3 regions of the Ferrimonas sp. YFM genome follow, and region 1 is predicted to be linked to each of the others. Evidence: predicted binding sites of a transcription regulator. Region 1 holds the regulator's gene; each other region holds the start of a gene.

Region 1 (2,272 bases):
GGCCGATCACCAACGAAAAGTAACGTCTCACAAATACTGCTCCTCTGTGTATTGCAACCTGCAATATCCAGAAGAGAGCCAGCACAGTAATTCACAGCCCTATGAAGCTCCCCTCCCCCTCAATAGGTTTGGGCATACCGCGGAACCGCTTAATCCGGAGTCACTCCGCCGCACACGATTCTGCGATCGTGTCTTTTCCTAACCTAATGAGACAAACTCATTTGATCAAGATCAAGAATAGCACTCAATGAAACAATGGAAGGGCAAAACAGAGGAAATACCTTATATGCCGGCCAAGTCGGAATATAAGTCTAAGCAGATGAAAGAATGAGCGAATTATCGCAGGAAGGGGGCGAATTAGATTCAAAAATCGGGATTGGGGCTAATTACAGCCTAAAGCCCCCCTTTTTCCCGAAAATCAGTGGATCCAGTTGCTGACCAGGGCAGGAGTCATGGGATGGTGTTGAGGCTGGAACAGATAGCCACAGCAATCGGCCCGGCGACTGGCCAGCTCCAGGCGTCGCCAGTCACGGGCGGCGATGGTGGGCAACCAGGCCAGCACCGCAGAACAGGTGCGGCCGCTCAGGGCCTGCTCCACGGCCCACTGCCCCTCCACCTCGTCCTGGCAGCGCACCAGCAAAATGCGATCCATGGCCACACCGGCCTCCTTCAGGATCCGCTTCCAGCCGAAGGCGGGCGGATTGACCAGCACCAGCCAGCGCTCTTTGCGGCTCAGTTCAGCCAGTTCCGGCGCGAGCCGGGTCAAGGTCTCGATGCCATCCTCCAGCTTGTTCAGGCTGGCACCATGATTCCAACTTCCCTGCCACAGGCCAGGGTGGCGGTATTGTGTTGCCTGGCGGCTTTTCATCAGTGCAATCCTCCATTTCGAATCACCCCCACTGCCAGCCCCTCGATGCACATGTACTCCTGCTCCAGGTCGACCACTATGGGTTGATACTCTTGGTTTTCTGCGTGCAGATAGACGACGTTACCCTTACGTTCGAAGCGTTTTACCGTCACATCCTCTCCAACTCTGGCCACCACCACCTGGCCATTGCGGGCGTCCTTCTGGCTGTGTACCGCCAGCAGGTCACCATCCATGATGCCGATGTCCACCATGGAGTCGCCGCGCACCCTCAGCAGGAAGTCGGCGCTGGGATGGAACATGGCCGGATCCATCTGGCAGTGCTGCTCGATATGCTGTTGAGCCAGGATCGGCTCACCGGCGGCCACCTGACCGATCAGGGGCAGACCCAGCTGCTCCGGCTCAGGGCCGCTGTCCAGCAGGCGGATGCCCCGGGAGGTGCCGGGCACAATCTCAATCACCTGTTTGCGGGCCAGGGCCTTGAGGTGCTCCTCGGCGGCATTGGCACTGCGGAACCCCAAGCGTTTGGCGATCTCGGCCCGGGTGGGGGGCATGCCGGTCTCCTGCATGTGACTGCGGATAAGCTCCAGCACCTGGCTCTGTCTTGGGGTTAACGGCTTCATAGTTCTACCTGTTTATCTATACAGTACCACTGTGAGTATATACAGGTAGGCGATTAATTCAACAGTTATTTGCAGGCAGGAGTTCCGGAACAGTTTGAGACAACTGAATATCTGAGCCACTGCCGTACCGAGCGCTTTCGGTGTAGAATCTACGTCAATTGAAGAACAAGAAGCGAACTCAACGGTGACTCAAGACTACCTTTCACCCTGGATGCAGGGTGCACGCTGGCTGCAGAAGCCGGTAGTGACCACCCGCCTGGTGCCCGAGGACCCCATCTCTGAGCTGGATATCGATCCCAAGCGGCCCCTGGTGTACGTGATGGCCCACGAATCCCACTCTGATCTGCTGGCCCTGCATGAGGCCTGTCTGAACAGCGGCCTGCCCAGTCCCCTTGAGCCCCTGGAGGTCAAGGGAGAGAAGGTGAGCCGGGTGGTGTGGCTCAACGGCGCCACCCCCCTGTTTGGCACGCGCAAGAAAGCGGACTTTATGGCCCGCTTCGAAAAGCTGCTGGGCCTGCACCGCACCTATGATGACCTGGACGCCCAGGTGGTGCCGGTGTCTCTGTTCTGGGGCCGGGACCCAGGCAAGGAGGAGAGTGTCTCCGCCACCCTGCTGAACCGGGAGCACCCCACCTGGTTGCGCAAATTCTTTATCCTGATGATGCTGGGCCGGGATAGCTTCATCCGCTTCTCCCGTCCCGTGTCACTGCGTTACATGGCCGACAACCACGGCACCGACGAGGGGATTGCCCAGAAGCTGGCCCGGGTTGCCCGGGTGCATTTC
Region 2 (2,272 bases), 920 kb from region 1:
AGCTGGAGGAAGAGTTCGTCGCTGCCAGAAAGATCAAAGCCGCGCTGACGCAGTTTTTGCTTCAGCTCGGCTTTGGCGTGATCCCGGCGGCTCAGCAGATTCAGAGCCGCCTGTTTGAGGTCGGCCTGGCTCAGGCTTCCTCACCCTCTTTAGCAGGGTCAAACTCGTCGGCCTGGGGCTCGGCCTTCACCAGCAGCATGGCACGCAGCTGGGACTCGATCTCTTCGGCGATGGCCACGTTTTCCTTGAGGAAGCGGATGCAGTTCGCTTTACCCTGACCAATCTTCTCGCCCTTGTAGCTGTACCAGGCGCCGGATTTCTCCACCAGCTTGTGCTTCACACCGAGATCGATGAGCTCACCCTCTTTGGAGGAACCCTCACCGTAGAGGATCTGGAACTCGGCCTGTTTGAACGGAGGTGCCACCTTGTTCTTCACTACCTTGACCCGAGTTTCGTTACCCACCACCTCGTCACCATCTTTGATGGCACCGGTGCGGCGAATATCCAGACGCACGGAGGCGTAGAACTTCAGGGCGTTACCACCAGTGGTGGTTTCAGGGTTACCGAACATCACACCGATCTTCATCCGGATCTGGTTGATGAAGATACACAGGGTGTTGGAACGCTTGATGTTAGCGGTCAGCTTACGCAGGGCCTGAGACATCAGACGGGCTTGCAGACCCACGTGAGAGTCACCCATCTCGCCTTCGATCTCCGCCTTGGGCGTCAATGCGGCCACGGAGTCGACGATCACCACGTCCACGGCGCCGGAGCGCACCAGCATGTCGCAGATCTCCAGAGCCTGTTCACCGGTATCGGGCTGGGACACCAGCAGCTCCTGCACGTTCACACCCAGCTTCTCGGCATAGATGGGGTCCAGGGCGTGTTCAGCATCCACGAAGGCACAGGTCTTGCCCATCTTCTGAGCTTCGGCGATCACCTGCAGAGTCAGGGTGGTCTTACCGGAAGATTCAGGACCGTAGATCTCAACAACACGACCGGCGGGCAGACCGCCAATACCCAGAGCCACATCCAGGCCCAGAGAACCGGTGGAGATGGCCTCAATGTCCATGGCAGTGGCATCACCCAGGCGCATGATAGAGCCTTTTCCAAACTGCTTTTCAATCTGTCCCAGGGCAGCGGCCAATGCCCGCTGTTTGTTGTTGTCCATTGCTAGCTCCACTCTGAAATTGGATGAGGCGTTATCTTTAACTGGGGTCAGTATACTGTATAGTCATACAGTATCAACCCCTGTTTACTGTATGGAGGCGTTTTTCGATCCGGGGTATGATAACGGCTTTGTCGATTTTGCCCAGCAGGAAACTCGTGAGCCCCCAGTCCGACGCCCTAGCGCATCACACGCCGATGATGCAGCAGTACCTGACTCTCAAAGCCCAGCATCAGGATGTGATCCTGTTCTATCGCATGGGCGACTTCTATGAACTCTTCTATGACGATGCCAAGCGCACTGCGGCTCTGCTGGACATCACCCTGACCGCCCGCGGCAAGAGCGGCGGCGATCCCATCCCCATGGCCGGCGTTCCCTACCATGCGGTTGAGGGCTATCTGGCCAGGCTGGTGCAGATGGGTGAATCGGTGGCGATCTGTGAGCAGGTGGGCGATCCGGCCACCAGCAAGGGCCCGGTGGAGCGCAAAGTGGTGCGCATCGTCACCCCGGGCACGGTGACCGACGAAGCTCTACTGACCGAGCGTCGCGATAACCTGGTGGCCGCCCTGTATGAACACCAGGGCCGTTTTGGCTTTGCCACTTTGGATCTCACCTCCGGCCGGTTCTTCCTCAATGAGCTGAACGATGAAGAGAGCCTGGCCGCCGAGCTGCAACGGGTGGCGCCGGTGGAACTGCTCTACTGCGAATCGCTGATGGCAATGCACCTGGTGGAGGATCTCAAGGGGCTGCGCCGCCGGCCCGAATGGGAGTTTGACCTGGCCACCGCCCGCAAGCAGCTGACCGAGCAGTTCGGTACCCGGGATCTGGCCGGGTTTGGGGTGGAGGACGCCAACCTGGGCCTGTGCGCCGCCGGTTGTCTGCTTCAATACGTCAAGGACACCCAGCGTACCGCCCTGCCCCACATCCGCAGCATCGGCCGCCATCTCTCCGATGAGGGCATCGTGCTGGATGCCGCCACCCGGCGCAATCTGGAGCTGACCCGAAACCTCAGTGGCGGCCATGACAACACCCTGGCGTCGGTGCTGGACGCCAGCGCCACCGCCATGGGTTCCCGTCAGTTGCAGCGCTGGATCCACCAGCCGC
Region 3 (2,272 bases), 780 kb from region 1:
GTCCCATCGTGGTCAACGGCGACAGTGAGATCACCCTGAAAGCCTCCTGCAACAGCCCGTCATCGGAACTGGCCATCAGCTGCGACAGCCAGGTAACCCTGCCCTGCCAGCCTGGTGACGAAATTCGCATTCGCAAGGCGGATGCCTGCCTGCGCCTGATCCACCCCAAGGGCTACAACTATTTCGAAGTGCTGCGCAGTAAGCTGGATTGGGGCAACAAACTGTTCTGATTTGCCTTCGCTGTAGTTCACATCCGCAGACCCTGTCTACCAGGGAATCGATTTGCCGTCTCGCAAGAAGGCGCCATTGGGGCCCTGGGGATCCAGGGTCGCTGCCCAGGTGATCCAGTTGGCCGACTCGGCCGGATCCCGGCTGGCCTGAGGCCCGCCCATGTCGGTTCTGGCCCAGCCAGGGCAGACGGAATTGACCTTAATCCCCTCATCGGACACCTCAGAAGCCACCACCCGGGTCAGCGCATTCAGGGCCGCCTTGGACACCCGGTAGGCCACCTGCAACTCTCCCATCTCGGCCAGAGAGCCATAGCCGGAGGAAACATTGACGATGCGCCCATAGCCCCTGGGACGCATCAGAGGCAGAATCATCTTGCACATCAGCATCGCCCCGGTGACGTTGGTCGTCAGAGTTTGCTGCCACTGCTCCAGAGTGATGTCCGACAGGGACTGCCCCTGATCGACAAAGATCCCGGCATTGTTCACCAGCACCTCAACCCCGCCGAACAACTGACCCAGCCAGGCTCCCAGGGCGTGAACCTGCTCGGCATCACACACATCCAGCATAAAGGGGCTGGCTTCTCCCCCCCTCTCCCGAATGGACTCCGCCACCCGGGTGGCGGCTTCATGGCTTCGGGCGCAGGTCACCACATGGTACCCCCTCTCAGCCAATTGATGAGCCACATGCCACCCCAGTCCTCTGTTGCTGCCGGTCACCACTGCTATCATGCAGACGCCTCCGAAAACCACCCTCAATGAACCATAGAAGGCGGTTACCCGCTGTACAACTTTTTGTCTCTGTTGCTTTACTGAGCAGAAAAAAGCCCTATACTGTCTTTCTATACTGTCTTTCCATACAGTATGTCGATTCATACAGGAAACTGAGATGCTGAGCCAACTGACGGTCTCCAACTTTGCCATTGTAAAATTCCTCGAGCTGGAGTTTCACTCCGGAATGACCACCATCACCGGGGAAACCGGTGCCGGTAAGTCCATCGCCATTGATGCCCTGGGGCTTTGCCTTGGTGGCCGGGGGGAAGCCGCCATGGTGCGCCCCGGCGCCCCCCGGGCTGAACTGTCTGCCTGCTTCGACATCAGTGCCATTCCCGACGCCGTCCACTGGCTAAAGGAGAATGAGCTGGACGACGAGGACCAGTGCATTCTCAGGCGCAGCATCAGCGGTGAAGGACGCTCCAAAGCCTGGATCAATGGCCAGCCGGTGCCTCTGGCCCAGCTCAAGGCCCTGGGCCAGATGCTGCTCACCATCCACGGCCAGCATGCCCATCAGGGGCTGCTGCAGAGTCAGACCCAGCAAAGCCTGCTGGACAACTATGCCGCCCATCATGGTTTGCTGGAGGCTTGTGCCAACGCTTACCGGCGCTGGAAGCACCTGGACAATGAGTTGGTGCGTCTGCGCGACGAGCAGGAACAACGTCAGGCCCGTCGGCAGCTGCTGGAGTACCAGGTTCAGGAGTTGGATGAATTTGGCCTGGAGCCGGGGGAGTTTCAGAACATTGAAGCTGAACACAAACGGCTGGCCAACTGCACCACCCTCATGGAGCAGAGCCAGCGTGCTTGCTACCTGCTCAGTGAAGGGGAAGAGGTAAACGCCCTGTCTCTGCTTCAACAGGCGATAGGTGAGGTGGAAACCCTTGCCGGTGACGATGCCGCCCTGGCGCCCACTGTCGAGCTTCTTCATGAGGGGCTGATTCAACTGCAGGAGGGCGCCGCCGAGCTGGATCGCTACCATCAGAGCCTGGAGATGGATCCGGAGCGGTTCCACGAATTGGAGGAGCGTCTCTCCAAAGCCATGACCCTGGCGCGCAAGCACCAGGTTAAAGCCGCCGATCTGGCCGACTTCCACACCCAGCTGGCCCAGGAGCTCTCCGCCATCGGTGCCGGAGAGGAGCGCCTCGAGCAACTGGAACTGGAACGTGACCAGGCCAGAGAGGCCTGTGGCCAGTCCGCCCAGCGACTCAGCAAGAGCCGCCAGCGTTATGCCAAAGAGCTGAATAAGCAGATCACCGCCAACCTCAGAGAGC

Evidence for each region. Region 1 encodes LexA, which represses DNA repair genes until DNA is damaged. Its sites were predicted from a motif close to TACTGTATNNNNATACAGTA; they were not measured.
Region 2: recA (recombinase RecA) is a predicted target of LexA. The motif match lies at 1,225-1,244, and genes of this name have one in related genera.
Region 3: recN (DNA repair protein RecN) is a predicted target of LexA. The motif match lies at 1,073-1,092, and genes of this name have one in related genera.

The regions. Positions count from the first base shown of each region.
Region 1 is NZ_AP027368.1:176,466-178,737, reverse strand. It holds partial or broken gene coxB (cytochrome c oxidase subunit II) at 1-31, opposite strand, end outside; gene QUE41_RS00850 (SulA-like leucine-rich domain-containing protein) at 419-868, opposite strand; gene lexA (transcriptional repressor LexA) at 868-1,488, opposite strand; gene plsB (glycerol-3-phosphate 1-O-acyltransferase PlsB) at 1,700-2,272, shown strand, end outside.
Region 2 is NZ_AP027368.1:1,098,555-1,100,826, reverse strand. It holds gene QUE41_RS05125 (regulatory protein RecX) at 1-104, opposite strand, end outside; gene recA (recombinase RecA) at 131-1,171, opposite strand; gene mutS (DNA mismatch repair protein MutS) at 1,366-2,272, shown strand, end outside.
Region 3 is NZ_AP027368.1:956,334-958,605, reverse strand. It holds gene nadK (NAD(+) kinase) at 1-230, shown strand, start outside; gene QUE41_RS04580 (SDR family oxidoreductase) at 267-959, opposite strand; gene recN (DNA repair protein RecN) at 1,117-2,272, shown strand, end outside.